Regions from separate parts of the Ruegeria sp. CDSA246 genome, predicted to be linked through region 1. Evidence: riboswitches for the same ligand, from Rfam matches in the RefSeq annotation. Region 1 holds a riboswitch; each other region holds the start of a gene.

The links. A riboswitch is a leader RNA that binds a small molecule or an ion and turns the genes downstream of it on or off. The one in region 1 is predicted to bind cobalamin.
Region 2: another riboswitch for cobalamin. It lies ahead of AC2FI9_RS05390 (DUF1636 family protein); the one in region 1 lies ahead of AC2FI9_RS14150 (hypothetical protein).
Region 3: another riboswitch for cobalamin. It lies ahead of AC2FI9_RS22095 (metal ABC transporter ATP-binding protein); the one in region 1 lies ahead of AC2FI9_RS14150 (hypothetical protein).

Annotation. Positions count from the first base shown of each region.
Region 1 covers NZ_JBXWPD010000010.1:52,175-62,349, forward strand. The annotation lists gene rsgA (ribosome small subunit-dependent GTPase A) at 1-1,013, shown strand, start outside; gene AC2FI9_RS14145 (alpha/beta hydrolase family protein) at 1,022-1,879, opposite strand; cobalamin riboswitch at 2,024-2,243, shown strand; gene AC2FI9_RS14150 (hypothetical protein) at 2,328-2,735, shown strand; gene AC2FI9_RS14155 (protein-tyrosine phosphatase family protein) at 2,743-3,240, opposite strand; gene AC2FI9_RS14160 (DNA polymerase III subunit gamma/tau) at 3,398-5,149, shown strand; gene AC2FI9_RS14165 (YbaB/EbfC family nucleoid-associated protein) at 5,537-5,881, shown strand; gene recR (recombination mediator RecR) at 5,946-6,539, shown strand; gene AC2FI9_RS14175 (lactoylglutathione lyase family protein) at 6,610-7,107, opposite strand; gene AC2FI9_RS14180 (hypothetical protein) at 7,306-7,794, shown strand; gene AC2FI9_RS14185 (ribonuclease T2 family protein) at 7,791-8,432, opposite strand; gene AC2FI9_RS14190 (DUF1013 domain-containing protein) at 8,562-9,323, shown strand; gene AC2FI9_RS14195 (hypothetical protein) at 9,375-9,764, shown strand; gene AC2FI9_RS14200 (permease) at 9,803-10,175, opposite strand, start outside.
Region 2 covers NZ_JBXWPD010000003.1:148,274-158,448, forward strand. The annotation lists gene napH (quinol dehydrogenase ferredoxin subunit NapH) at 1-95, opposite strand, end outside; gene napG (ferredoxin-type protein NapG) at 92-910, opposite strand; gene napA (nitrate reductase catalytic subunit NapA) at 938-3,430, opposite strand; gene AC2FI9_RS05365 (chaperone NapD) at 3,427-3,720, opposite strand; gene AC2FI9_RS05370 (ferredoxin-type protein NapF) at 3,717-4,280, opposite strand; gene AC2FI9_RS05375 (FecCD family ABC transporter permease) at 4,382-5,395, opposite strand; gene AC2FI9_RS05380 (ABC transporter substrate-binding protein) at 5,397-6,347, opposite strand; gene AC2FI9_RS05385 (ABC transporter ATP-binding protein) at 6,358-7,143, opposite strand; gene AC2FI9_RS05390 (DUF1636 family protein) at 7,140-7,496, opposite strand; cobalamin riboswitch at 7,598-7,803, opposite strand; gene AC2FI9_RS05395 (bifunctional enoyl-CoA hydratase/phosphate acetyltransferase) at 7,996-9,390, shown strand; gene AC2FI9_RS05400 (acetate/propionate family kinase) at 9,383-10,175, shown strand, end outside.
Region 3 covers NZ_JBXWPD010000031.1:4,234-14,408, forward strand. The annotation lists gene AC2FI9_RS22045 (DUF1127 domain-containing protein) at 1-4, opposite strand, end outside; gene AC2FI9_RS22050 (DUF1127 domain-containing protein) at 55-282, opposite strand; gene AC2FI9_RS22055 (universal stress protein) at 553-1,047, opposite strand; gene AC2FI9_RS22060 (TRAP transporter large permease) at 1,065-2,405, opposite strand; gene AC2FI9_RS22065 (TRAP transporter small permease) at 2,423-2,959, opposite strand; gene AC2FI9_RS22070 (TRAP transporter substrate-binding protein) at 3,029-4,045, opposite strand; gene AC2FI9_RS22075 (LysR family transcriptional regulator) at 4,216-5,127, shown strand; gene AC2FI9_RS22080 (hypothetical protein) at 5,314-5,556, shown strand; gene AC2FI9_RS22085 (metal ABC transporter solute-binding protein, Zn/Mn family) at 5,637-6,536, opposite strand; gene AC2FI9_RS22090 (metal ABC transporter permease) at 6,533-7,435, opposite strand; gene AC2FI9_RS22095 (metal ABC transporter ATP-binding protein) at 7,428-8,276, opposite strand; cobalamin riboswitch at 8,416-8,626, opposite strand; gene AC2FI9_RS22100 (acyltransferase family protein) at 8,935-10,175, shown strand, end outside.

The DNA.
Region 1 (10,175 bases):
CGGACCTGGGATGGTCCTCACACTTTGCCGCCCAACATGCGGCCAATCCTTCGTGCGTTCCCTTTCGCATCACAGCCGTTCACCGTGATCGTCTGATCGGTGCAAACATCAACGGTGAAACACCTCTGCTCACCCTGGCCCAGCCGACGGGCGACTTCGCCGTCGGCGACTGGGTATTGGCGGATGATCATAACCGCGTTCAACAGCTGCTGGAACGCCGCAGCCTTTTGAAACGCCGCGCCGCCGGAACCGGGGCCCAGGCTCAGTTGATTGCTGCTAATGTGGATGTGCTGTTCATCGTCAGTTCCTGCAATGCTGACTTCAATCTGGCCCGACTGGAACGGTATTTGGCTTTGGCACACCAGGCCGGGTGCTATCCGGTGATCGTTCTAACCAAGGCCGATACCTGCGCCGATCCTGATAATTTCTCCAAAGCAGCCGAGTCGCTGGCTCCGTTTTTGACCGTGCTGGCTATCAATGCTTTGGATGCCCTGGACGTGCAGCAAGTTCTGTCCTGGTGCTCCACCGGGCAGACTGCCGCAATGGTCGGCTCATCCGGTGTCGGCAAGACAACATTGGTCAACGCCATGACGGGCCTGGATGAGGCAACGTCCGGCGTTCGCGCGGACGACGCGCGCGGGCGGCACACGACAACTGCCCGCGCGTTGCATCCGATGCAGAACGGCGGATGGCTGGTCGATACACCCGGCATGCGGGCTTTGCGGTTGCTGGATGCGCAGGATGGCGTCGATGAGGTCTTTTCTGACATTCTGGAATTGGCTCAGACCTGCCGCTTTTCCGATTGTCAGCATCAGGCCGAGCCGGGCTGCGCCGTGCAGGATGCGATTGCAAACGGATCACTGGACACCGAGCGGTTGGAGCGCTGGCGAAAGCTGCGGCGCGAAGATGAAAGGAACTCGGAAACCGTTGCGCAGTCTCGTGCGCGCGACAAGGCCTTTGGTAAGATGGTACGATCGGTGATGCAGGACAAGAAATCCCGCAAAAAGCTGTAAGTACCGGCTCAGGCGATTAACCGGGGCCATATGGCCGCATTTCGGCGCGCAAATGCGCCGATGTGACCGACCTCGGCCAATCCAAAGTCTTTCGGCGACAACTGATGCCGGCGGGCTTTGGGACCGTAAAGATCGGCCAGGCGCCAAACCGCGTTCGGGGGCACCACCTGATCATCGTCCATTGTGAACAGATCGACGGGTGTTTCCGACGCAGCCCAACGGGCGTCTGGAAGGCTTTTGCCGATATCCGGCACATAGCTCAGCGCAGCGGTGCACCATTTGCGCCACTGCCAGTAGACACGTGCCGGAAGGTCCGAGCCGAACCCAAGTGCCTTGCCCGGCAGGTATCCCAATGCCTTAACCAGCAATGGCGGGTGGGCATACCAGAACATTGTCGCCAGTGCGCGATACGGCCAGGGGTGGTCGGATACCGTCACCAAACCTGAACAGACACAGATCATCCGGTCGATCTGCTCAATATCGGGCTGAATTGGCCCCAGCATTCCACCCACCGAATGGCCAATGCTCCACTGCTGGGCGGCGGGAAATCTGCGCCGCATTTCGGCGCGAGCAGCGGGCATGTCGATCAACGCCCAGTCAGCCATCGTGGCCTGCGAATCGCGCAGGCGCCCGTGTAGAGAGTGGCCAAAATCGCGATAGTCATAGGTCAGACAGGCCATACCCTGTTCTTCCACCAACCACCGCGCAAAATGCTGGTAATAGTCGCGCGGTACGCCTGTGGCTGCATGGACTACAACCGCCACATCAGGTGCCGAGGCAGGCATATACAGCCGTGCCGACAGTTCGGCCTCTCCGGCAGAAAACGTGAAATCTTCGGTCAAAACGACCGGAGTGTTGTCCAACATGGTGCCCTCGCAAGCATCTGAACTATTCGGTTCACATATGGCATATCGGCGCTTTTGCGCGACTAGAGTCAACAGATTTTCAAAGTGACCAAGCGTCCACTTGAACGATGGAAAACAGCCCGCTTGACTCAAGCCACCTACAACCGCTAGCGATGAGGTGATGGTTCTCGTCCTTATATTGGGGCGGGATGAAAAGGGAACTCGGTGCGGTCCAGCCCGGCAATGCCGGAACAGACCAAGGCCGCGACTGCCCCCGCAACTGTAAGCGGTAAGCAATGCCGAAATACCACTGGCCGAAAGGCTGGGAAGGTCGGCAAAGCAATGACCCGCAAGTCAGGAGACCTGCCATCAAAGTAAAAACCGAAACTCGGGCGGGGTGTCCGGGCAGGTCTTCAGTACGCTGAGTTCCCTGTTCCACGTCCCCCGCTCACCGCGCGGAGGGCGCATTATGATCTGGAAGACAACGACCCACGAATTCACCGCCACCCTGTGCCAGAAAACGGGGAAAACATGCCCCGCATTGGCCCAAATGGCTCGGGCATTGGCCGAGGCGATGGCAACAGCACAACCAATGACGACCAGCGAATTTGAGGTGGACGGCTCCAGCGAACTGACCCATTGCGATGAGGGTTGCACCGCACGGTTTCGCGCCAGCCCGGCCCGGATCAGGGTCTATTGCGGGGCAAACACGGGCGACTCGGCCGACACGTTGGACGAATACGCCGATATGATGTTCAACCCTGACTTTTCCACTCTGCCTGCTGGTGTTTTGGCGGCCTTGCCTTGCGCCATGCTTCAGGCATCGGCCCTTGCACCGCGTCCATCGCATCAGGTTGTTCAACAAGCCACGGCCTGATCCTAGTTCACCGATCGCTCTGGGCCGGTTTCATGGCCCAAGCCATCTGCTCATCCGTTTCCACCGCGCATGGTCGGGCCAAGCGCAGCCGGTTTAGCGCGTGGTTTGGATCTTCACCGCTTTCCACCATGAGCCTCAGCGCGACCATCCCCGACCGCCCACAACCGCCCCGGCAATGCACCAGCACGCGTCCACCGTCGGACAGCACCTGCCGGGCGGCTGCGCTGGCGTCGGGCCAAAGAGTTTCGATTGGCAGGGGCGGCGTGCCAAAATCCTCGACCGGAAGATGCACCCAGGTCGCGGACCTGCTTTGAACGTCTCGACCAAAACCGCCTGCGCCGACCTGCCGCATCTCGGCCTCGGTGGTCATTGAAATCACCAGATCGGGGTTCCAGTCCTGTATCACCCTCAGATCATCCACATACCCACTGCCGCCGCTAGGCAAGGGGGACAGCGCCAAGGTGCCTGTGCCAACAGGCAGCGCGTAGATTGCAAATTTTGCCAAAGCTTATGCTCCTACTGCCACCGGCCCACCAGATTTTGACAGCCTATTTATCCCGCTTACAGACGCTGTCCAAACCGAAATTCCACAAAGCATGCTGTGGACGCGGGCGGCCCGGGTCTCTACGCTGCATTTCTGACACGAATCTGACAGAGCAGACATGACCGAAACGCCCAGCCCCGCCTATCAGGTTCTTGCCCGCAAGTACCGCCCTGAAACCTTTGCAGATCTGGTTGGACAGGACGCAATGGTGCGCACGCTGAAAAATGCGTTCGAAGCGGATCGGATCGCGCAGGCCTTTATCATGACCGGTATTCGCGGCACCGGCAAAACCACCACTGCCCGGATTATCGCCAAAGGTATGAACTGCATCGGTCCCGATGGTGAAGGCAAGCCAACGACCGAACCTTGTGGTCAGTGCGAGCATTGCGTTGCCATCATGGAAGGCCGGCATGTCGACGTGATGGAGATGGACGCCGCCAGCCGCACCGGCGTGAACGATATCCGCGAGATCATCGACAGCGTTCGCTATCGTGCCGCCAGTGCGCGTTATAAGATTTACATCATCGACGAAGTTCACATGCTGTCGACCAGCGCTTTCAATGCGCTGCTCAAAACGCTTGAGGAACCGCCCGAACATGTAAAGTTCATCTTTGCGACGACCGAAATCCGCAAGGTCCCGGTGACAGTGCTGTCGCGCTGCCAGCGGTTTGACCTGCGCCGGATCGAACCCGAAGATATGATCGGTCTGCTCAACAAGATCGCCGCGGCGGAAAACGCACAGATCGCCGAAGACGCGCTTGCTTTGATCACACGTGCGGCCGAAGGCTCTGCCCGCGATGCGACCTCGCTGTTGGATCAGGCGATCTCACATGGTGCAGGGGAAACCAGCGCCGATCAGGTTCGGGCAATGTTGGGCCTTGCAGATCGCGGGCGCGTGCTGGATCTGATGGACATGATCCTGCGTGGCGATGCGGCTGGGGCATTGACTGAGTTGAGCGGCCAGTATGCCGAAGGGGCCGACCCGCTGGCCGTGCTGCGCGATCTGGCCGAGATCACCCATTGGGTTTCCGTGGTCAAAATCACGCCCGATGCCGCCGATGACCCCACCGTCTCACCGGATGAACGTGCGCGCGGTCAACAGATGGCCGAGGCGCTGCCGATGCGGGTGTTGACGCGGATGTGGCAGATGTTGCTGAAAGCGCTGGAGGAGGTCTCTGCAGCACCCAACGCGATGATGGCCGCCGAAATGGCAATCATTCGTCTGACTCATGTGGCCGATTTGCCAAGCCCCGAAGAACTTATCAAACGACTACAGGATGCGCCTCCACCCCCACCGAACGGGGGACCTGGCGGTGGTGTGGCTGTGCCAACTCATGCACCTACGCAGGCGACTTCCTCTACGCATCTCTCGGCCCAGCGCGGGCCGGCAGGGGCACCCACCGCAGCGCTTGCTCAGGACATCCAGACCGCGCTGGCACGCTATCCAACCTTCGAACACGTGGTCGAGTTGATCCGCACCAACCGGGACGTAAAACTGTTGGTTGAGGTCGAAAACGGTGTGCGTCTCGTCTCGTATTCCCCGGGACGGATCGAGTTCACGCCGACGGACAAAGCGCCGACCGATCTGGCGCAAAGGCTTGGTTCAGCCTTGCAACGCTGGACCGGAAACCGATGGGCCGTCTCAATCGTGGCCGATGGGGACGCGGCAACAATCGCCGAGGTTCGAGACGCGGCTGATCTGGCGTTGAAAGCGCAGGCCGAACAACACCCATTGGTTCAAGCCGTTCTGATGCAGTTTCCCAAAGCGCGCATCAAACGGATCGAAACCCCGGAGGAACGCGCCGCCAAGGTAGAAACCGAAGCACTGCCTGAGGTCGAAGACGAATGGGACCCGTTCGAGGAGGATTAACACCTGCACTTTGCACACATCGATGCGGTCTATTACGAAGCATGCGAAGTATTTAACCCTGGCTGGGATGGCGAACCGGTTAGCGAATTGGTCGAAGCAGTTGCTCTCACCTTGCATCCGGTATCCATGGTCTTGCTGGTGTTGTCTGCTATAGCAATCTGGCGCGGAAACCTATGGATCGCATTGGCGACGTCCTTCGCTTGGGCGATTTGGGCGGCTCACATTTTTGTCGACGACTTGATGGATGACTCGCGTAGATCGGCGGCAGACATCGGGTGCATCGGTCATTCCAGCCTGATCATAGGGCTGACAATTGCGCTATGTGCGTCGATGACACTTTACGCTGTATATGTTCGCCTAAGGCGATCACAATTTAGGAGACAGTAAATGCTCAAAGGACTCGGCGGTCTGGGCGATATGGCCAAGATGATGAAATCCGCACAGGATTTGCAGACCAAGATGACGGATATGCAGGAAGAGCTGAACAACATGATGGTTGTGGGCGAATCCGGTGCGGGGCTGGTGAAGGCTACCGCCACCGCAAAAGGCGAGCTGAAGGGTTTGGACATCGATCCGTCGATCTTCAACGGCGACGATAAAGAGGTTGTCGAAGATCTGATTCTGGCCGCTATCAAGGACGCGCAAACCAAAGCGGCCGAGCGCTCTCAGGCCGAGATGGCAAGGCTGACCGAAAGCATGGGTCTGCCCGCAGACATCAAGCTGCCGTTCTGATAGACACTCCTGACGACCCAAAGGCCGGGCACCCCTGTCCGGCCCTTTTGCAGGAGCACACGCCGTGAGTTCGAACAGCGATATCGACAATCTGATCGACCTGATGGCCAAACTGCCCGGCCTCGGCCCCCGCTCGGCCCGCCGCGCAGTGCTGCACCTGATCCGAAAGCGCGCCCTGCTGCTGACGCCCCTGTCGGACGTAATGCAGCAGGTGGCTGCCACCGCCCGCGAATGCCTGAATTGCGGCAACGTAGGCACGACAGATATCTGTGACATTTGCGATAGCGAGGATCGTGCAACCGGAGAGTTGTGCGTGGTCGAAGATGTGGCTGATCTCTGGGCGATGGAACGCGCTGCAGTTTTCAAGGGTCGCTATCACGTTTTGGGCGGCACATTGTCGGCTCTGGATGGGGTCGGACCGGACGAACTGCGCATTCCCCGACTCAAGGATCGGGTGATGGCCGAAGGGATTTCTGAGGTCATTCTGGCCCTAAATGCCACTGTCGATGGCCAGACCACCGCCCACTACATCGCGGATCAGTTGGAGGGACAGGTCCGCCTGACCTCACTGGCGCAGGGTGTTCCGATTGGGGGCGAGCTTGATTATCTGGACGACGGGACGATTACGGCGGCGCTGAGGGCACGAAAAGAACTCTGAGTCTTGCGATACGGCGACAACCGGAAAGGATTCGCCTCTTCCGGTTGCACACCAAGGTCTGTTCCGATTGTCAGGTGTAAGCACCCGACGAATACGTCAATTCATAGGAATGGCTGTATATCTCGAAGACGATACCAAATGGGTCTTCGACGTAGACCATGCGATAGGGTTTCTCACCGGGATAATAGTATCGGATCGGCATCCGTTGTTTGCCGCCAGCCGCCACGATTTTTTCTACCAAGCCTTCGACATCCGGGTCCTGGACGCAAAAATGAAACGTACCGTTCTGGCGAAAGTCGATATTGTTTTCAGGCACATAGTTCCCGTGAAACTCGAAAAGTTCAAAACCAACGCGATCAGCGGTCGCGAGATGCGCAATACGCAGTTTTTTCCATTCCGGACCAAACACATCAGTGCACATGACACCGATATCCGTGTCATCCTCTACCACGTCCGTTGGTGGCATGATTACGTAAAAACCAAGGACTTCAGAGTAGAACTTTACAGCCTCGTCAACGTTTGGGACGGACAATCCGATGTGAGAAAATGTTCTTGGATGTTGCGGCATGGCACGCTCCTTAATTTTATGGGGCGAAAACTATTGTGCCACAGCCGAGTTTCAAGCGTTTGCCCTGTGAGGCATAGCCGGGTTCCGCTGTGCACATAGGTCTTTGTTCGCGGCCGCATTAATCAAGAATGGCCTTTGCCTCTTGCACGCGGCGTGTACTATGGCTGCGACCTTATCCATTTGATATTGGAAACTGTTATGAAACGCCTATTTGCCCTCGCGCTTGCCGCCTTTACAGCCACCGCCGCGTTTTCGCAGGAACTGATCGACAAAGGCTTTGTCGAGGGCTGGAACATTATGATGGACCCAGCGCTCGGAAACGGCTGTCTGATTCAAACGATCTACCAAGACCTCTCGGTCGTGCGGTTGGGCTATGATGCGCTGGATAATCGCGGGTATTTCGCCGTCTACAACAAGGCGTGGGGCGATATCAAACAGGGCGAGAGTTATCCGATCCGGTTCGATCTGGACGGCAAAAGCTATGACGCCACGGCCATCGGCTTCAATCAGCGTGACGTGCCTGGCGCGACTGTGTTTTTCACCGACCGCAGCTTCGTCAACGCAATTGCCCAGAACAAGACCATGACGGTTTACAACCCTGCGGGTGAGACGGTGATGGCGATTGATCTGAAAGGTACGGCCAAAGCGCTGGAATATGCGCGAGAGTGCCAGAACAGGAAACTCTAACGAATCGGATCGAAAAGCGCGTCTTTGGCCGTACAATCGCGGATCACGTCACGACCACAGGGAACGGGTTCAAGGTCGCGCGACAGGCACAGTCGGACCTCTTCTATATAGCCCTGCTTGCAGGTCACTGTGATCATATCGCGCTCAAGGCCGGGGTTGGCTTTCAGAAAGGCTTCTTCCACGACCGATGCAGGCAGTTTGACCGAGGCGTCCAGCTTGCGGAATACCTGAGGACGCTCAACCGCCTCATACGCCTGCCGGGACAGCGCATAATAGTCGGACGCACTGAGGCCCGAGCAGGTTCCATGCTTTTTCCATTGATGCCACGCCAGACCGGAACTGCCCTGAATATCGGTCATTTTGCGTGACATAGCCCGCGATGGCGGCGCCTCGGGCGTACGGCAGAAGGCGGGCCAGCCCTGATGGTACTGAGGCCACAGACCATGCAGGATCCAGCCATGGTCATGCCGGGTGTCGCATTGATCCGATCCGCGCGCGTCGCCTTCGCGGGCGCACCAGTTTGGCGACCAGCTAAGCGACAAGACGTAGTAGTCAAACTTGCCTGCCTTTTCGCCATCGCCCAGCGCCGCCATTGCACCGAAAATCCACGAAACCAGCCCCAAAACAACCCAGCGCATTCGCCTCTTCCCTTCTTGCCTTGGCGCGACTATATACGGACCAAGTTCCCCGACAACGGAAACCTGCCCCAAAAAAAGGGGCCGCCGAATTCCGGCGACGGGAAAGATGTATTTATAGGAGACGGGCTGATGGCAAAACCGCTTATGGCCAAGGCAACAGCCGTATGGCTGGTGGACAACACCACGATCAGCTTCAAGCAGATCGCGGATTTCGTAGGCATGCACGAGCTTGAGGTGCAGGGCATCGCGGACGGCGATGTGGCCGCTGGCGTGAAAGGCTTTGACCCCATCGCCAACAACCAGCTGACCCAGGACGAGATCGACACCGCGCAGAACAACCCGCTGCACAAGCTGAAGCTCAAGTTCAACCCCGCTGCAAGCGGCGAGGAAAAGCGTCGCGGTCCGCGCTATACCCCGCTGTCCAAGCGTCAGGACCGTCCGAACTCGATCCTGTGGCTGGTCAAGTTCCACCCGGAACTCAGCGACGGTCAGATCGCCAAGCTGGTGGGCACCACTAAGCCGACCATCCAGTCGATCCGTGAACGGACCCACTGGAACATTTCCAACATGCAGCCGATCGACCCCGTTGCCCTGGGCCTGTGCAAACAGTCCGAGTTGGACGCGATCGTGCAGAAGGCCGCAGCCAAGAAAGCTGCCGAAGGTGGCGTCATGAGCGATGACGAGCGCCGCAAGCTGGTCTCGACCGAACAGTCGCTGGAAATGGACGCGGCGCCGAAGATCCCGACTGCCATCGAAGGTCTGGAAACCTTCTCGCTGTCGGACGAGCCTGCGGAAGAGAAAGAAGAAGAACCAATCCTCGACGCGGACAGCTTCTTCAACCTGCCCAAAGGCGGTGCCGACGACGAAGACGAAGACGATCCGCGCCCCTAAAGCACAGACAGCCCCGGCCTGAACGGACCGGGGCTTTTTTACGAGAAAACCATGCTGAACGTTCTTTCCAAACTATTTGGACCGCATCGCGCCGTTTCGATCTATGCCTTCCTGAAGACCTGGGGTTTGCCCATGGCAGGCGGTGTTGGTCTTGTTGCCGTCGCTGCTGGTTTGCTGATCTTCAACGACAGCGGCGAGCACGAGCATGAGGCATTCATGACCGTCAACGTCTTGTCAGCGACACCCATCAACGGGGACCTCAAGAACGGCGTCATTGCTTCGGTCCGGCTGCCGGACGGGTCTGCGACCTCGATCACTTCAACCGACGCTCCGGTCTCACAAACCGTTGGCACGACAGCCTGCATCGAGAAACGTGTGTACGTGGACAGTGGCGAGGCCCGGTATCGGTTCAAACTGCCACGCCACTGCGAAGCAGGATAAGAAAAGCCGCCCGATAAGAACACCGGACGGCTTTGGTTTCAGATCATCTGGAACAGGATGCCGGCGGTGATGGCCCCGATAATCCCCAGTCCCAAATAGGTCGCAAAAACCCTCGGTTTGATCAATGACCAGACGGCGGCCATCGCTGGGATCGAACTGACGGCACCCGCGACCATGAATGACATCGCGGCCCCAGCGCTCATCCCCTGTTCCATCAGGCCTGCCAGCAGCGGCGGCGCGACGTAGGAGTTCAGGTAAGCGGGCATCCCGACCAACGCGGCAATGACAATGGGTACAACACCGTCACCGCCGACAACGCGCGCGATCAGATCGGCGGGCACATAGCTGACCAACAGCGCCTCAAGCACATAGGCCAGAGCCAACCATTTCAACAGAAACAGGCTGTTGTGA
Region 2 (10,175 bases), on a different contig from region 1:
CTTGCGCGGCGCAGCAGCAGGTATTTGTGGGCGCGCACCCAACCTTTTTCCTCGATGGCCTCCATTCCGGCCGGCATATGTGTGCGTGCACTCATTGTCCGACCCCCGGCAAATCGTATGCAGGTGCGAACCCGCCCGGTGCGGCAAGGTTGTCGGTGCCCGGTCCGGGCAGTCGGTCCGGCAGATCGATGAGGCCTTCAACAAGGGGACCGCCTTTGGCCTCTTTCTCTTCCCAGCCTTTGCGGTAGTGATCGGCACTGCTGCCGCGGGCCAAACGCGCAGGCAGGACCTTGATCGCGGCCTCGGGCAGAACACAGCTTTTCTCGCACATGCCGCAGCCTGTGCAGTGGTCCGCATGAACTGTCGGGATGAACAGTGCGTGGTGGCCTGAACGTTCGTTATGGGCCGTTTCCAGCGTGATTGCCTCATCAATAACGGGGCAGACGCGATAGCAGACATCGCAGCGCAGACCGAGGAAGTTCAGGCAGTTCTCCTGATCGACAAGGACGGCAACACCCATTTTGGCATCATCAATATTGTCGAGGGCCGGATCCAATGCACCGGTGGGGCAGGCGGCCACGCAAGGGATGTCGTCACACATTTCACAAGGCACGTCCCGCGCTGTGAAATAGGGAGTCCCGGTAGCAACCGCATCCACGCCCAATTCTGCCAGTTTCAATGTGTCGTAAGGGCAATCCCGCACGCAAAGCCCGCAGCGAATGCATGCAGACAGAAACGCCTCTTCTGGTAGCGAGCCGGGGGGGCGCAACGCTTCGGCCGGTAACGCGCGGGTATCGCGGGCGAGCCAGGCCAACATTGACCCGGCGACCACGCAGCCACCCGACGCACGCGCCGCATCCTGCAGGAAGCGACGCCGTTGCGGCGAAAGAGGTTTACCTTCAAAGGGCATGGGGACGGCCTTTGCCTCGCTTGTCCGTTACGCGCGCTCGACCTTACAGGCGCATTTTTTGTAGTCGGTCTCTTTCGACAGCGGGCAGGTTGCGTCCAGCGTCAGCTTGTTGGTCAGCTGATGCTCGTCGAACCATGGCATAAAGACCAATCCGCGTGGCACCTTATTGCGGCCGCGCGTTTCAACCCGGCTGGTCACCTCGCCCCTGCGGGTGGAGAGTACGATCTCTTGCCCACGGCGCAGACCGCGATCCTTGGCGTCCTCCGGGTGCATGTAGACAACGGCTGACGGAAACGCGCGATGCAGTTCGGGCACGCGGCGGGTCATCGAACCCGAATGCCAGTGTTCCAACACACGGCCGGTGGACAGCCACAGATCGAATTCCTCATCCGGTTCCTCGGCGGCGGGCTCATAAGGGGCAAAGATGATCTTGGCCTTGCCGTCCTCGTAGCCGTAGAACTTAACGTCTGCGCCTTCCGGCACATACGGGTCATACCCTTCGCGGAAGCGATAGAGTGTTTCCTTGCCGTCAACGACAGGCCAGCGCATGCCACGGGCCTCGTGATACATCTCGAACGGAGCAAGGTCGTGCGCATGGCCACGTCCGAAATCGGCATATTCTTCGAACAGACCTTTCTGAACGTAGAATCCGAAATGCTCGGCGTCGTCGTTGTGGAACCCTTCCGCCGTTTCCGACAGCGGGAACTGGTCGACCTTACCGTTGGCATACAGCACGTCATACATGGTCTTGCCGCGATGCTCGGGCATCTTGGCTAGCAGTTCTTCGCCCCAGACCTCTTCGATGGTAAAGCGTTTCGCGAATTCCATCAGCTGCCACAGGTCCGACTTGGCCTCACCCGGTGCCTGCACCTGCTGGCGCCAGAATTGCGTACGGCGCTCGGCGTTTCCATAGGCGCCTTCTTTCTCAACCCACATGGCCGTGGGAAGGATCAAGTCGGCCGAAACTGCGGTGACAGTTGGGTAAGGATCCGAGACTGTGATGAAGTTTTCCGGGTTACGGTAACCAGGATAGCCTTCTTCGTTGATGTTGGGCGCGGCTTGCATGTTGTTGTTGCACTGGACCCAATAGGCATTCAGTTCGCCGTCCTTCAGTTTGCGGTGCTGCAACACGGCGTGGAAGCCGGGCTTGGGAGGAATAGTGCCCTCGGGGATGTTCCAGGCGGTTTCGCAGATTTCGCGGTGCTTATCATTCGTAACAACCATGTCCGCCGGCAGACGGTGGGCAAAGGTCCCCACCTCACGCGCCGTGCCACAGGCCGACGGTTGACCCGTCAGCGAGAAGGGAGAGTTGCCGGGTTCGGAAATCTTGCCCACCAGCAAGTGCACGTTATACATCAGCGAATTCACCCAGGACCCACGGGTGTGCTGGTTGAAGCCCATGGTCCACAAGCTCATCACTTTACGGTTGGGGTCAGCGTATTGCTGGGCCAGTTTTTCCAGCTTGTCTGCGGGGACACCCGACAGTTCAGAGGTGTATTCCAGCGTGTAGGGCGCGACGGCTTCGGCGTATTCTTCGAAGCTGATCGGTTCCATTTTGCCCGAGTTCGGATTTTCGGCTTCTTGCTGCAGCGCGTTGCTGTCGCGCAAGCCATAGCCGATATCGGTGGCGGTTTTGGTGATGTTAACGTGTTTCTTCACGAAGTCTTCGTTTACCGCGCCATTTTGAATGATGTAGTTGGCGATGTAGTTCAGGATCGCCAAATCGGTTTGCGGTTCAAAAACAATGCCGTTGTCCGCCAGTTCGAACGAGCGGTGTTCAAAAGTGGACAGCACATGCACCTCACATCCCGGCTTGGTCAGGCGCGTGTCTGTCAGGCGCGACCACAGGATCGGGTGCATCTCAGCCATGTTCGAGCCCCACAGCACGAAGGTGTCCGCGTGCTCAAAGTCGTCATAACACCCCATCGGCTCATCAATGCCGAAGGTTCGCATAAAACCTACGACGGCCGAGGCCATGCAGTGCCGGGCGTTGGGGTCGATGTTGTTGGACCGGAACCCGGCTTTCATAAGTTTGGAAGCCGCATAGCCTTCCCAAACCGTCCATTGACCGGATCCGAACATGCCAACGCTGGTTGGGCCTTTCTTGGCCAGCGCTTCTTTCCATTTTGCGGCCATAACATCGAAGGCTTCGTCCCAGCTGACTGGTTCGAACTCGCCGTTTTTGTCGTATTCGCCGTTGGTCTTGCGCAGCAAAGGCGTGGTCAGTCGATCCTTGCCGTACATAATCTTGGACAGGAAATAGCCTTTGATACAGTTTAATCCTCGGTTCACGGGCGCGTCGGGGTCGCCTTGCGTCGCAACGACGCGACCTTCTTTGGTGCCAACCAGAACAGAGCAGCCTGTACCACAGAACCGACAGGCCGCCTTGTCCCAGCGGATGTCCGGCGCTCCGGCCTGGGCATTGGCTTGACCGACCGCCAGCGGAATACCAGCGGCAGACGCCGTTGCTGCGGCCGCTGAGGCCTTGAGAAAAGTCCGACGGGATTCAGAATGTGTCATTGCGTGGGCCTCCGGCTGGGGGTTGGGCTTGGAGCATCGGGCTGCGGATGGGCGTCCGCGGGATCCTCGAAATGGTGATAAGTCAGTGTCAGTGAGATGACGCCCGGGATCTGGTGCAGATCCATGATGATCTCGGACGCAAGGCGTGATGGCGTGTCTTCGACGACGACAACAAATCGCCCATCTTCTGTTTCGGCGTGAATTTCGACACCCGGTGTGTCCTTCATCACCCGCGCTGCTGCGCTTGTGTGATCAGGTGCGACATGGGCAAGACAACCGCAGATGTTCATTGAGTAGTTTCCATTTGTGGTTGAGATTGGCGTTCAAGCGCAATGGCATCGGCGGGACATAAACTTGGGCAAATCCCGCATCCAGTGCATGTATCAAGGTCAAGCACGGGCTCTGCGCGGCCAGCGGTCATCAGTTTGAAACGGATGGCGCCCTGATCGCAGTTGTCCTGGCAGATGCGGCAACTGACGCCGTTCATGGATAGGCAGGTGTCCGCTGTCAGCGCGGCGCGCCATGGCCAATCTGGCAGACGGTCAATCGATAACGCTTCGGTTGGACAAATCCGGGCGCAGTCACCGCAGAAGGTGCAGGGATTGTCAGTTGGCTTGAACAGGGGGGATCCGTCTGTCCCGATGACGATCGCATCTTCGGGGCAAGTATCTGCGCAATCACCACATTTGCTGCATGTTTCAACAAAGCACAGCTCAACCGAGCCCGGAGGTCTGGCGATATTGCCGTCCTCTGGTCTAATTTTGGCGCTTAGAAACGCGCGTCGGCTGGTCAATTGTTGCATTGCATGCGACCTGGCTACACTCGATTCCTGTAATCGAGTGTATCGCATACCGTGATCTGTGGGGTTCTTTTTTGATTTAGGTCATTTTGCCCGATTATTATTAGTCATTTGGGAAACTTTAACTTTTGCACCTATGCGACCTTTGGCGATCAGCGCCGAGGTCGAGCGGTTCGTATCAACAGAAGAAAGACAAAAACCGATCCCAGCGATGTCGTGACAATACCAACAGGCAGCTCCTGCGGGGCAAGCAAGAGACGGCTCAGGATATCCGAACCTGTCAGCAAAGCTGCTCCGACAATGGCAGCCGTTGGTACAAGCTGACTGTGCAATGGTCCTGCGATACCGCGTGCGATGTGCGGAACCATCAAGCCGACAAACCCGATCACGCCCGCGACGGACACAAACACAGCAGTCGCAAGAGCGGCCACGAAGAACATCCGGAACCGCAAGCCCTGAACGGGCACACCCAGGGTGGCGGCGGTCAAATCACCGGTCAGCAACGCATCAAGCCAGCGGCTGCGGTACATCGCATAGGCGAGGATCAATGCTAAACCTGCGCAGACCAGAGGGAATGTCTCCCACCGGGCAAGACCCAAACCCCCAAGCATCCAAAAGATAACAGAATGCGCCGCACGGCTGTCGCCCGCGAAAATCAGATAATTGGTAATAGCTGAAAACAAAAACGAAACCGCAAGCCCCGCGAGGATCAGTTTTTCGGGCGCGCTTGTGCGCAGCCCATGAACCAAAGCCAGCACAATGCCTGATGCGACAAGCCCTCCGAAAAACGCGGCCAGTGGCAGGGTCCAAAAGCCCAGAACATCTCCGGTTACTGTAATGACAAAGACAGCTCCCGCCGCAGCGCCAGAGGACAGGCCGAACAGAAACGGGTCCGCCAGATCGTTGCGTGTGGTGGTTTGCAGGACAACGCCGACGATGCCCAACCCGGCACCGATCACGGCGGCAAACAGCGCGCGTGGTAAGCGCAGGTCAAACACGATGCGGTGGAGCGGAGACATTTCCCCTTCCACCATTCCCGTGCCCAACAAGACACCGGCCAGTGCGTCAGAGGCCGGGATGGATGTGGTCCCGTAGACCGTCGAGGTTAGCAAAAGGGCGGCCAATACAGCCGCCCCCAGCAAGAGTGTAAGGCCAAGTCGGCCCATATCAGTTCAGGCCCGGGTGCATGGCTTTGGCCATTTTCGAAATTGCTTCGATATTTGCCGGTCCGGGTGTCAGTTCCTCGTAGCGCAGACCAATCCAGCGTTCGTTCTTGACCGCATCCGTCTGAGACATCACGGGATGGTCCTGCAGGAACTTGAAGGTATCTGCGGCGCCGTTTCCAGTTTGATAATCAAGTAAAACCAGGAATTCCGGGTTCGAAGCGGCAACAGCCTCCCACGAGGAACGTCCCCAGCTGGTGTCCATATCATGGGTGACGTTCTCGCCGCCAGCGGCAGCAATCATCGCGTCGGGAATGGCAAATTTACCAGCCGTAAACGGGGCATCGGCGGGGCCGTCCAGCAGGAAAACGCGGGGTTTCGGCAGGTCGGCTGTCTGTGTCTCGATCGCGGACAGTTCTTCTTTCCAGCCGGAAACAAGCTCTTCTGCCTTGTCCTCAACGCGCATGACTTTGCCCAAGCGAAGGACGTCGGTGAACAGCAAATCCATGCTGGCTTCGGGGCGATCCTTATCCAGATGTACGCAGCTTTCCGTCAGGATCATCGTTTTGATGCCAAACGGCGCAAGCGTGTCGGGGGTCACGTCACCGCCCGGCTTCATGCCATAGTACCAGCCAGCAAAGAAAAGGTCGGGTTCGACAGCGACCAGATTTTCAACTGTCGGGTACTTAGGCGCAAGTTCCGGGATGTCGCCGCGCAGGGTGTCAAACTCGGGGCTGGTTTTGTACCAGCCGGTGATGCCCGTCAGGCCAACGATCTTGTCCTGCAAACCCAGCGCAAAGGCCATGTCGGTCATGTTCATGTCGTGCACGACCAGCCGCTCGGGCTGAGTTTCAAACACCATCGGCTCGCCACAATTGTCGACAGTGATCTCGTGCGCTGTTACGGCACTTGCAAGGCCGCTGATCAGTGCTGCGCACCAGAGAGTTTTGTTCATGTTGTTTTTCCTAGTTTGAGGTAGTGGTTCTTCGGATATCCAGTGCCGGGATCATGCGGCCTTCGTGCTGAAAGCTAAGAAAATCGACACCAAACGTTTCACGGACCCTTTCGGGTGTCAGCACTTCGTGCACCGGGCCGAAACCGGTCAGGCGCGTGGATTTCATCAACGCGACATGGGTCGCGAATTCGGGGATCATGACCAGATCATGGACGATCATGACGACCGTAATGCCCAGCTCGGCCACCAACGACAGCATGCGTCCCTTGGCGTCCGGGTCCAGATGGTTCGTCGGCTCATCCAAAAACAGCAGTGAGGGGTTCTGCGCCAGCGCCCTTGCGATATGAGCACGCTGGCGTTCCCCGCCAGATAGCACGGCCATCCGTTTGTCTGCGAGGGCGACGAGTCCGGTCAGTTTCAGGATGCGGTCCAATTCCAAGGCGTGCTCAGCGGCAGATCGGTCGGCACGGATCGGGATTTGCCCGAGGGCCACGTAGTCGCGCAGAAACAAACGCCCGTCCGGCGATTCCTGCTGACTGACTACGGCGATCATTCGGGCGCGGTCCATCGCCGAAAGCTGCCGAAGACTGCGCCCCTTTACCAAAACGTCCCCCAGCACAATCTCTTCACCGCCGCACAAAAGATTCAGCAACGTTGTCTTGCCCGCACCGTTTGGGCCCGCAATTGCCAGGGTTGCCCCTTCATTCAGTTCGAAATTGACGTTTTGCAGCAGTACGTCGCCGTTCAGGGCGTAATACTCCAGCCCGCGCGCCTCAAGGAAAGCTCCGCAGGTCATGCGCTTGTCTCCAGCTTTAGCCGTGGCAGGCGCGCCAGGATCTTATCAAGAAGGGCAGGCGGGCGCTGCGATGCGTTGGTCCAACCGTCACCGCTGCGATGGTATTGACGTGCAAATTCGGCCAAAGCATCCAAGTCCTCAGCCGATTGGATGTCACCGAAAAGGTACTGCGCTTTGTCGAATGCCTGAAACCCGACGGTTGTGGGCCGACCGCAACCGGCCATGCAGGAAACGCTGCGGATGCCAAAACTGGATGGAAGCTTGCTTGCAAGCGCAGCGCGCAATGAATCCGCCCGGTCAGAGCCCTCGCAGGTCTCGCAAATCAGAAGGAAATGATCAGGACTGATCGACATGGCCCACTCCGCCTGTTGCCAAGCGCGGACAGAAGGTGCCAATCATGTCATCACGTCTTAGACGTGTCATAAAGCCTCCTTCCAGGACGCCCCGCCCCGGGTTGGTTGAACATCGGATGGTAGGTCTCCTGACTTGCGGGTCGTGGCTTGGCCATCCTTCCCGACCCATTTGGGGTCAGTGGGTATTTGGCGTCGCTCACCGCTTACAGTTGCGGGGGCAGTCACGGACTTGGCGCTTGTTGGCAACCTCACCGTATTCCCTTTTCATCCCTTGGCGAACCACAGGGAACCATCGCGGTGATGCTTGCCCGAGTTCCGATTTTGGGTCAAGCGATAATACTCAGCGCCCCACGCACAGAGGTCATTTGTCATTTGCCAACGATCTGACTACGCTGCGTCGCAGAAATGTAGGGGCAAAGGTGGATATGTTCTGGTTTCGGGGGGCGAACATCCAATGTTTGAAACGACGAACGCACATTCAAAAACAAAGCCAGGCGAGATGAAAATTCAAGAAAGCCGAACCTATTCTCAACTGAAGGTAGGCGACAAGGCGCAGGTCACCCGATTGTGCACCGTGGACGACTTGTACGCGTTTGCCTCGGCTTCGGGCGACCACAACCCGCTGAACCTGGCAGCCTATGACGGTGATGGAGATGGGCGCCCCGAGGCTGTCGCGCCCGCTTTGTGGCCTGCTGGTCTGGTGGCCGCAGTCATTGGGAACATCTTGCCGGGGGCCGGTACGCAAACACGTCGGGCGGATCTGAGTTTTCATGCTTCGGTTTTGGCGGGCGAAGAACTGACTGCCTTTGTGGCTGTTACAGAAAAGCGTGAAGACGGCGACCTGACCTGTTCCGCCGAAGTGCGCCGGGTCGGGGATAACGCATTGATCCTAAGCGGCACCGTACAGGTCACGCCACCGTCGCGGCATTTGACCTTCGACTCGGTCGAGGTACCGGGACTGATCGTTCAGCGTCACCGGCACTTCGACGCTTTGTTGGAAAAGGCACGTCCTCTGGACCCGATGGCCACAGCGATCGTCGCCCCGGAAGAGCCGAATTCGCTAGGCGGGGCATTGCTCGCGTTGGAAAACGGCATCATTACTCCGATTTTGGTGGGCGACCCGGACAAAATCACCGCCGCTGCCGCCCAGCTTGGGGCCGATTTGTCCGGAGTTGAAATCATTGAAGCGCGAGACCACGAAGTGGCCGCCCAACGCGCGGTCGGACTGGTCGTTGAAGGTAAGGCCCGGATGCTGATGAAAGGTCACTTGCACACAGATGTCCTTCTACGCGCCGTTCTTCGCCGCGAAAACGGCCTGAGGACCGGGCGACGCTTGTCGCATGTGTTCGTCATGGACGTGCCGGGCATGTCCCGGCCCATCATGGTTACTGATGCGGCGGTGAATATTGCACCGGATCTCGAAACCAAGGCCGATATTGTTCAGAACGCCATCCATCTTGCGCATTCTATTGGCATCGAGATGCCCAAGGTTGGCGTCTTGTCGGCGGTTGAGACCATCAACCCGCATTTACCGTCGTCTGTCGATGCGGCGCTGTTGTCGAAAATGGCCGAGCGTGGACAAATCACCGGCGGGCTGGTCGATGGCCCTCTGGCAATGGACAATGCGGTTGATCTGAACGCCGCGCGGACAAAAGGCATCACCTCACCGGTCGCGGGGGTCGCAGACATTCTGGTTGTTCCGAATATCGAAGCCGGCAACATGGTAGCCAAGCAGCTGACATATATCTCTCATGCCGAGGCTGCCGGCGTCGTGATAGGTGCTGCGGCACCGATTATCCTGACATCTCGGGCAGATGACGATGCTTCGCGGCTGGCGTCTTGTGCTGTCGCGGCGCTGCATGCAATTGCGAATGAAGGCAAAATCCATGGCTGAACATGTTTTGGCACTGAATGCCGGGTCGTCCTCGTTGAAATTCGCGTTGTACGAACTGGTCGAGGATCGACGCCCCAGTATGCGCTGGCGCGGTCAGATCGAGCGGTTGGGGGATGCCCCACGCCTGTTGGCCCAATCGGCGGGGGGGCGATCTGTCGATCGCCAGCTGTCTGGGGCTAAAACACATGACGAGGCCATCAATGCGTTTCTTGAACTTACCCGCGAATACCTGCCGGACACTCACGTCCGGGCCGTGGGCCACCGCGTCGTTCACGGCGGGCCAGTCTATTCGGAACCTGTCGTGGTGGACGAGCACGTCTTTGATACGCTAAGCGGTTTCATTCCCTTCGCACCTTTGCACCAACCCTACAGCCTTGCGGGTATCAAGGCGGCCGCGGCAGCCTTTCCGGGTACCACCCAGATTGCGTGCTTCGATACCGCGTTTCACCGGACGCATCCTTGGGTGAATGATACTTTCGCCCTTCCGCAACGTTTTTACGAGAAGGGTGTGCGCAGATACGGGTTTCACGGGCTGAGCTACGACTATGTCTCGCAAAAGCTTAAAGAAATTGCGCCGGGTTTGTACGACGGTCGTGTCGTTATTGCGCATCTGGGAAATGGCGCGTCGATGTGTGCGGTGTCGGGCGGTCGGGCCGTGGCCTCGACCATGGGGTTTTCGGCGCTCGACGGTCTGCCCATGGGCACCCGCAGCGGGCAATTGGACCCGGGGGTCGTGCTTTACATGATGCAGCAAGAAGGGATGGAGGCAGACGAAATCGCCGAGC
Region 3 (10,175 bases), on a different contig from region 1:
ACATGGGGTCTACCTCATAACTGGTTACGCGAGCGTGTTTTGGCTGGCCCGTCGCTACTGCCGATAGGGTGCACCGTGATAAACGCTTTGATAGGCGCGTTGCTTGATTTCAGCCCGAGGGACGCCGATGTCGCTCAGTTGGCGATCGTTTAGTGCCTCCAGGTCGTGGACTGTTTTGGCGAAAATCCTGCGGCGGAAGTGTTCGGTTCGGGCTTCTGCATAGTCCGCGAACAGCGTGGAAAAAACGTTGCGGTTCGGGGTGATGGTCTGTGTCGCTTCCATGGTCTTCTCCTCCTGAATTTGGATTGCGGTTTTGGTCACAACTCAAATAAAGGAACCGGTTCTTAAGGAGAGAACACCGTTTCATTAAGCTCCGTTAACGAAACTTGCCGGGTATGACTTGAGGCGGAGGTTTGTAGCTTGGAAAGCTATGGCCCGGGATGAACACAGGGCTGTTAGATGCGGAACAGGCGGTGTTCGGGCATCACCAGATTGGTTCGCGGAACAGCACAAAGCATGGGCCGCTACGATCGCGGCGGCCCATGGAAATTCTTAGCCCTCGTCCGGGTTCGGAACGATCAGTGTCGGGATATTCGACCGACGCAAGACACGTTTCGCAACTGTACCGAGGAAGGTGTGCGAAAAGCCGTGGTCATGTGCACCAAGCACGATCAGATCGCATCCCATCTCGACCGAGCGCCGCAGGATCACCTCGGCCGGGTGCCCGTCGGTGACCTCGATCGAGGTCACCTGATCACGAATCTTGGCGTCTTCGCCTTCGAACTGCGCCCAGAACTTTGCCTGCCGTTCGGCCAGCACCTTGCGCACCATCTCATGGCGACGCTTGGCGGCGGTTTTGCGGGTCTCTTCGTTCAGGATGAACATGTCCATCGTGATCTTCGCGTCGTCCGACAGGGGCTCGTTCACGTGCAGGACGTGAATTTCCGCCCCTGTTGCCATGGCAATGCTGGCCGCATTGCGCATGGCGTGACCCGAGTTCTCCGACAAGTCGGTCGCGAACAGGATATTTGTCACCATTTGTTTCATAACATTATCCTTTCAGGTCAGTAGCCCAACAGCCTTGGCAGCCATAGCGACAGCTCAGGGAAGAACGCAATGATGAAGATCGCGATGGTATTGGCCGCCGCAAAGGGCAATGCGCGCAACGAAATCTGCTCGATTGTGATATTCGAAATACCCGATGCGATGAACAGGTTTTCACCCAGCGGCGGCGTCTGGAAACCGATACCCAGCGTACAGACCATCACCACACCAAAGTGGATCGGGTCGATGCCAACCGAATAGGCCACCGGCAGCATCACCGGAACCAGGATCAGGATCGTGGCCAGCGTCTCCATGAACATGCCGACGAACAGCAGGAAGAAGATGATCAGCGCCCAAATCACATAGAGGTTGTCGGTAAAGCTGAGCATCGAGTCCGCGATGATCGCAGGGATCTGGTTTTCCACCAGAAGGCGGCCAAACACGGTCGCAGTGAACAGGATCAGCAGAACACGGCCCGTCAGCCACGTGGTGGCTTCAAGCGACTGGAACAGCGACTGCCATGTCAGTTCACGATAGATAACCACGCCAACGAACAGAGTGTAGAAGATCGCGACGATTGCGGCCTCGGTCGGGGTGAAGAAGCCGGTATAGATACCACCCAGGATCACCAGCGGCGCCATCAGCGACCAGAACCCGCGATACATCTCGCAGGCCACATGACGCAGCGACCAACCTTCGGCCACACCTTTGTACCCACGCTTTTTAGACATGAAGTAGTTAAGGATCAGCAAGCTGGTGGCGATCAGGAAGGCCGGAACGAAACCCGCGATGAACAGTTTCGAGATCGAAACCGACTGGAAGGTGCCAAACTTTTCAACTGCTTCCAGCGGAGGCGCCATACCGAGCGCGGCAATGCCGAAGATCACCATCGGGATGGAGGGAGGAATAATAATCCCGAGGCCGCCAGAAGAAGCGGTAATAGCAGAGGCATAGCCGCGCTCATAGCCACGGTCGATCATTGCTGGGATCATCAGCATCCCCACGGCCGCGGTTGTTGCCGGGCCCGAGCCCGAAATGGCGCCAAAGAACAGACAGGCCATAACCGTTGCAGCCGAAATACCGCCGGTGAATGGACCAGCCAGACTTTCCGCAACATTGATTAGGCGTTTTGAGATACCGGCGGCCTCCATAAGAGCCCCCGCCAGAATAAATGCAGGCAGCGCCATCAGTGGGAACGCGCCCACCGAGGTAAATGCAATCTGCACGAACTTGATTGGGTTTTCGCCCAGGTAAAGGAACGAGAACAGCGATGCCACACCCAGCGCAACCGTGATCGGTGCACCGATGAGCAGCAGTAAAAGAAACGATCCAAATAGGATTGTGACGATTTCGGATTCCATGGTTTTTCCTCCCTGCCTCAGTCGCGCTTAGCTGCTTCGGTGGCAGCTTTGATTTCATCAAGGTCGATCTGGTCAGGATCATGGATATCTTCGCCTTTGATCAGGCGGCGATAGTTCACCTGAATGATGCGCACGGTCATCAGCGCAAAGGCGAGAGGCAGAACCATGTAGACATACTTCATCTCGATACCCAGGGTCTGGGACTTCCAGAACTTGTTCATCTTGTTGAAGACAAAGTCCGTCGCCAGATACAGGAAGTAGACGTTGAAAAAGAGCCAGAAGAGATCAGCAAAAGCCTCGATATACTTGATGTAGCGTTCGGGCAGGAACTTGAACTGGAAGGTCACCCGGTTATGCGCGCCTTTCAATGCCGCATAGCTGGCGCCAAAGTAGACAAACCAGACGAACATGTAGACTGACAGTTCTTCGATCCAGCTATACGAAAAGCCAAAGACTTCCCGCGCGATGATCTGTACAAACAGCAGACAGACGAAGCCGGATAACAGGATCCGGCAGATGATACTTTCGATATTGTCCAGAAATTTCCAGAACATTGCGGAATTCCCTCCTCCCTGAGATGAAAAGAGCGCCGAAGCGCTCTTTTCCTTTTCGCTCTTTGGCGATTATTGCTGGACGGGCTCGCGGCCGATGGCCTCGAGGACCGTGTTCAGTTTCTCGACGCCGCCGATGGACTCATAGAACTGAGGCCATACTGCACCGGTTGCCAGTTCGATGAACTCGGCCTCATCGTTCTCAGGATCGATGATTGCCATGCCTTTTTCGGTCAGCTCTTCTTTGATCGCAGCTTCAGAGTCACGCAGGAACTGCGCGGAAATCTGAGTTGCTTCCTGACCGGCTTCCAGGATGATCTTCTGGTCTTCTTCGCTCAGACCCTGGAAAACAGATTCCGAAACGATCAGCGGTTCGATCGAGAAGATGTAACGCAGGTTGGTCACGTGGTTCTGGACCTCGTAGAACTTCATTGCGTTGATCGTCAGGTAAGGGTTGTCCTGACCGTCGACAACTTTGGTTTGCAGACCGGTGAAGGTCTCGGACCATGCCATCGGAGTCGGGCTGATACCCCAGGACTTGTAGGTTTCAATCATGATTTCGTTCTTGGGAACGCGGATGATCAGGTCCTGCAGGTCAGCAACCGAGCTGACAGGCTTTTTCGAGTTGGTCAGACGGCGGAAACCTGTGTAGGTCCAACCGATGATGCGCACACCTGCGTCACGAATGGTGTTTTCCACCAGTTCCTGACCGATCGGGCCTTGGGTCAGCTTTTCAGCATCTTCCAGGGACAGGATCACATAAGGCAGAGTGAACACACCAACCGAAGGCGAGAACGGCGTGATGTTGTTGATCGCCAGCAGCGACATGTCCAGCGTGCCGATTGCGGCCTCGTTGACGGTGTCCTGCTCGGAACCCAGCTGACCGTTCAGGAACAGTGTAGCTGTGTGTGCGCCACCCGATTTTTCTTCGAGTGCCTTAACGAAAGCCAAGCCAAGGGCTTCTTGTGCGCTGCCTGCACTATCGCCAACAGCAATCTTGAAGTTTTTCGCGTCGGCTGCGCCCGCAACCATCAGGGCTGCGACCGAAACGGCAGCAGTCATGGTGCCAAGCTTTTTGATGAATGACATAGATGTCCTCCCAGTTTTATCATGTTTCGAGGTGCGCGCTGACCTGGGGAGAGATGGCCAGTCCGATTCTACCTCGGCTTTTTCAGAGTAGCTCGTGAAATGTGTTTCTATGTTGCCATTCTTTGCGCGATAGGTTTCATATATATCGAACCTTACGAATTGGGTAGAAAATGGTTGCCTCACGCATCGGCGACAGCGACATCCGATTGCTGCGCGTTTTCAAGACGGTTGTGGAAAGTGGTGGTCTGTCTGCGGCCGAAGTTGAGCTGAATATCGGCAAATCGACGATTTCCAAGCATATTACTGATCTGGAACTGCGATTGGGCCTGAAGCTGTGTACGCGCGGCCCAGCGGGTTTCGCCCTGACCGAAGACGGCGCAAAAGTGCTGCAGGCAGCAGATCACCTGCTTGTGTCCGTGTCGCAATTTCGAAACGAGGTCAGCGAGATCAAGGAACAGTTGGGGGGAACGATCCGCATTTCGCTGTTTGATCAATGTGCATCAAACCCGGATTCCCGGCTTGCCCGTGCCATTCATCGGTTCAACGAAGCCGCCCCCTCGGTTCAGATCGAATTGTCCCTTGAGCCGCCAAACGTGATCGAAACCATGGTTATCAGCGGTCAGCTCGACATCGGGATTATTGCGCTGCATCGCCCGTCGACAAGTCTGAACTATGCGCCGTTATATGGCGAGAACATGTTCCTGTATTGCGGCCGGGAACACCCCCTGTTCGAAATACCGGACCGGGAACTTAGGACCAGTGACCTACTCAGGTACAATTATGTTGGGCTCAGCGTGAACTCTCCGAACCTCATTGTCGGTCAGCAACTGGGCTTTCAACGTTCAGCAAAAGTTCAAAGCGAGCAGGCGCTGGCCATACTTATCTTGTCGGGGCGGTACATAGGTTATTTGCCTGATCATCTTGCGCAGGATTTTGTGGACCAGGAAAAGATGCGGATGGTGTTGCCGGACGAAACGCAATATCGAACCCGGTTTGCTGCAGTGACCAGAAAGCAACCTGAACCGACGCGGGTGACCAAACTGTTTCTGGAAGTATTGCAGAGCGAACATTCGAAACCCTGACAACTTCTCGGTCGACACAATGCATGCCGGTTGTGGTCGAAGCGAAGCTTTTCACTTCCTATCAGCACTGAAACGCAAGGTTGGGGTCGCGTTTTTGGTACCGCCAAAAACTTGTGACTTTCCGCCACATCACTAGCGTTCGCCTTCCTCTCACTTACATGTGCGGCATCAAAATGAGGCGGACACATGATAGACGACGACCCCCAACCCGCAGGGTATTATAACACGCACGACATATGGACCTTGGACCCCACGCCTGCGGACCAGTTGGTCTATGACGCCTTTGCCTCGGGCGTTGTCGACCTTTTGCAAGTGTTGGATGACAACAAGACGATGATGTCACGGGACGTTTACGCGAGACTTTTTGCCTCGCTATTGGATCTTTCCCGTACTTTGGGAGAATACGAAGACGGCTGGAAGCCGGACTAAGCGACATTTTCCCAAAACCCAGTGTTCCAAGGCACGGTATGAGGCGGCGGCTCTAGCACCGCCTCGTGTCTGCAGACCAATTAGCTTGCGGTTGCGTTCCCAAGTGCATTCAGCAGAGTGTTCAGATTGTGCTGGAACATCGCAAGGTAGCTGGTGGCAGGGCTACCCCGTTCCGACAAGGCGTCCGAGAACAGCCGTCCACCAATCACGATGCCAGTTTCATCCGAGATCTGCTGAATCAAAGTGGGGCTTGTGATGTTTTCAACAAACAACGCGGCAGCACCATCCGCCTTCAGTTGGTCAATCAGAACAGCAAGATCCTTGGCTGATGGCTCTGCCTCGGTGTCGATGCCAACCGGCGCAAGGAAAGTCAGGCCGTAGGCGTCTGCCAAATATCCAAATGCGTCATGTGCGGTCACAACCGTGCGGCGATTGGCGGGCAGACCTGCCAGCTTTGCCTTGGTTTCTGTATCCAGCGCCTCAAGCTGCGCGATATAGACCGCGGCATTGGCAGCGATTTCTTCGGCGTGCTCGGGCATCGCCTCTGTCATCACGTCGGCGACATTGGTCACGTAAATCATGCCATTCGACAGCGAATTCCAGGCGTGGGGGTCGATTTTGCCCTCGACTGTGACAGGCGTGATGCCGTCGGTGGCAACGTGCACGGTTGCGTCAGTGCCCGATTCAGCGATTAGGGTATCGGACCATGTCTCAAAGCCCAGACCGTTGACAAAGATGATATCCGCCTGGGCAACGGCCTTCGCATCTGCAACCGAAGGCTGATACACATGCGCATCCGCATCCGGACCCACGATTGTCGTAACTGTGGCCAGATCGCCCACGACTTCTTCAACCATGTCGCCGAGGATCGAAAAGCTGGCGACGATCTTGACGTTGTCTTCTGCCGCAACAGTCGGCAATGCAGCCAAAGCAAACGACACAGAGGCGATGCCGGCATAGAGTGACTTCACAAGAGTCATTGTGCTCTCTCTTCTTGTTGAATTTGGGCAATGGGGATGTCTTTGGAAACAGACGGTTTGCGCATCCGTCTGCCAAAACCAAGCGGACCGAAAATGGCGGAGAACAGAAAGAACCCACCGGCAACCAAAACGATCGCCGGGCCGGATGGCGTGTCCGGGAACAGGTAGGACAGGGTCAGGCCGATCCAGCAGCTGGACAAGGCAAATACAAAGCCCAGGACCAGTTGCCCGGTGATCGTACTGGCCCAATAGCGCGCAGCGGTCGCAGGCAGGATCATCAAGCCAACGGCCATCAACGTGCCCAGCGTTTTGAATGCCGCCAGCAGGTTCAGAACCAGCAGCAGCATAAAACCCTGATCAACCAGCCACGGCCGGCGCGTTTGAGTTTCGAAGAAAACCGGATCACAGGTGCTGACAATCAGCGGACGAAGCAGAACGGCGAATGCCAACAATGTTACCGTCGCCACCCCTCCGACAAGGATCATCGACGCGTCGTCGATCCCAAGGATTGATCCGAACAGGAAGCTTTTTAGTGGGACTGCGGACCCTGCTGCAGACAGAATAAAGATACCCACCGCCAGTGCGATCAGATACAGCGAGGCAAGGCTGGCATCGCTGCGCAGGATCGTCCGGCGTGCGAGAAAGGCGGTCAAAATGGCGACGCCAACACCCGCGATAAGCCCTCCGACCAGCAGTGACATGACTGACAAGCCCGCCGTGACAAAGCCGATGACGATGCCTGGCGTAATCGCATGGGCCATGGCCTCACCAGCCAGCGATAGGCGACGCAGAACAAGAAATGCCCCAACCGGCGCGACCGAAGCCGACAAAACCGTGGTTGCCACAAAAGCGCGACGCATGAAGGCAAAGCTCCACATTTCTGCGATCAGGTCATACATTGGCGTGCTCCGCTGTTGAATGGGTGCCACGGAACATCCAGGACGCCTGACTTTCCGAGAGGTATCCTTGCGCAACCAGCCGGTCTGGTGTCAGAACGTCATTCACCGGTCCATGGGTCGCCTCTTGCCCGCCCAAAAGCAGCGCGTGGCTGCAATAGTCCAGTACCGAGGAAAGATCGTGCACCACCAAAACCACCGCGCGCCCCTCATCGCGCCATCGGCGTATAATCGACAGCAGATGCGCCTCAGTACTTTGGTCGACGGCGGCAAACGGTTCATCCAGCAGGATCAGCGGCGCGTCCTGCATGACAACTCGCGCGAACAGCGCGCGCTGCAGTTGCCCGCCCGATAGCATATGCAGAGGCCGGTCAGCGATATCCAGTACCCCGGCCTCATCCAGCGCGGCGGCCATCCGGTCACGCGCCGCGGCGTCCAGCCCGGTACGATAACCAAACCCGCGCCAGGCACCCATCGCAGCAAGATCCCTCACACGGATGGGAAATCGGCGGTCGAACTCTGTCATCTGCGCCAGATACCCGATGTCACCAGGACGGCCCTGCGGCCAAGTCAAATTGCCCGAAAGAGGATCCATCAAGCCCAGCAGCATCTTTACAAAAGTGCTCTTGCCCGACCCGTTCGCACCAAGAACGGCAAGGGTCGTTCCAGCCGCGATATCCATGGAGAGGCGGTGAAACAATGTAAGGTCGCGGTAGCCCAACGTCAGATCGCGGATTTGTAAAACGGCCGTCATCAAATCACCGCGTAAATCGCGAGCCACAAGAGCGCCGACAGCGCCAGAGCCCCCGCCACCAGCACCGGAACGCTGAATTCTGTCAGACACTTACCCCTTTGGGTGTCAGCTTTTTGCAATGACAACGGCAACGCCTCCTGTGTTTGGACAGGGGCAAAGCGAGCGCAAGGTCGTGCACGGTACGGGCCGCTTGAAACATTGTCATCTCCCTCTGGGACACCCCGCCCAGGTTCATAAATTTCGGATGGCAGGTCTCCTGACTTGCGGGTCAAAGCTATCCCGATCCTTCCCAGGCTATTGCCCAGTGGACGATCTCGGGTCGCTCGCCGCCTACAGTTGCGGGGGCAGTCACGGAATTGGTCTTTTCACAGAACCGCACCGTATTCCCTTTTATCCCTGACCGCAGAATACAGTCGGGAACCATCACGTGGACCAAATACGAATTGATTTGATTCGACAAGAGCGCGAACCAATCGGTGATGGCAATTTGTACCAGGCTCCAATCGGCCAAAAAAATTCTACGATAAGGGTGCTAGCAATGGCAGTGACTTCGCGGGGCTCACTCAGAAGTTTTCAGCCTGGGTCTTGCAACGACCGGAACGCATAAACCTGCCAATACTTTGTTCGATTGGCTGCGGCGGCTCAAAGTTCCTCGACACACTCTTGACGACAGATACGCTTCGAAAGCTCACAGGCCCGAGCACAAAATACAAGAGTGGGTTTTGATTAAATGCTGTAACGGAAAGAAATTGATGGCCTTCGCAGCATTGCAGTTTTACCAGTGGTTCTTTTTCATTCCGGCATAAGCCTGTTCAGTGGAGGTTTTTTAGGCGTAGACGTTTTCTTCGTTATCAGCGGATATCTAATAACCTCTATTATCCTTGATGATCTTGGAAAAAATAGCTTCTTTCTTTTGAAGTTCTACGAGCGTCGGGACCGACGGATCTTGCCTGCCCTGAGTGTCGTCGTACTGGTGTGTATTCCTATCGCTTGGTTTACCATGCTGCCCGATCCACTGGAAAACTTCGGCCAGAGTGTCGTGGCCACGATGTTCTCTCTGAATAATGTTCTTCTCACGCTAACAAGTGGATACTGGGACCTCGCGTCCGAGTTCAAACCTCTGGTTCACACATGGAGCCTGGCAGTTGAAGAACAGTTTTACATAGTTTTTCCGCTTTTGCTTATGGCCCTGTACCCGGTAATTAAACACAGAACGGATCTGCTGGTTTGGGCTATCATCGGGTCCAGTTTCCTGGCGAGCGTACTGTTGGTTCAAACCCACCCGGAGAGCACATTTTATCTTCTGCATACACGCGCCTGGGAACTCGGATTCGGTGCATTGGGGGCATGTTGGGAAAATAAGCGCAAGGTTAGAGCGAGCAACAGTCTTTCGCTACTTGGCCTTATAGCGGTGATTGCATCTATGGTGATCTTTGACGGGACCATGCAACACCCGTCATACCTGACAGCCGTTCCGGTCGTCGGGTCTTTGCTCGTTCTCCTCTATGCAAAGGAAGGCACTTTTGTCGCCAAACTGCTGAGCATCAGAATTCTGGTTGGCATTGGCCTGATCAGCTACAGCCTGTATCTCTGGCACCAACCAATTTTCGCATTTGCGCGCATTGCGAGCTTTGAGGAACCCAGCCCGTATTTTCTTGCCAGCTTGATACCATTTGCATTCCTTTTGTCCTATCTGACCTGGCGTTTTGTCGAACAACCGTTTCGCAACAAAAACGCGATCTCTCTTTCACGCCTTGTTGTTTCGTGCACCGCAGTGACCGCAACGCTGTGTGCTGTTGGGCTTTCGCTGTATCTCGGCCAAGGCTTCCCTACACGCGTTTTCGACACGGATCGAGAGGTCGCAGCGGGGATGCACATTTGGTATAATCACCGCATCAGCCAATACGACGCAGATAAGTTTGATACGAACAGCGGCATCAACGTTTTGATTGTCGGAAACAGTCAGGCCCGTGATTTTGCGAATATTCT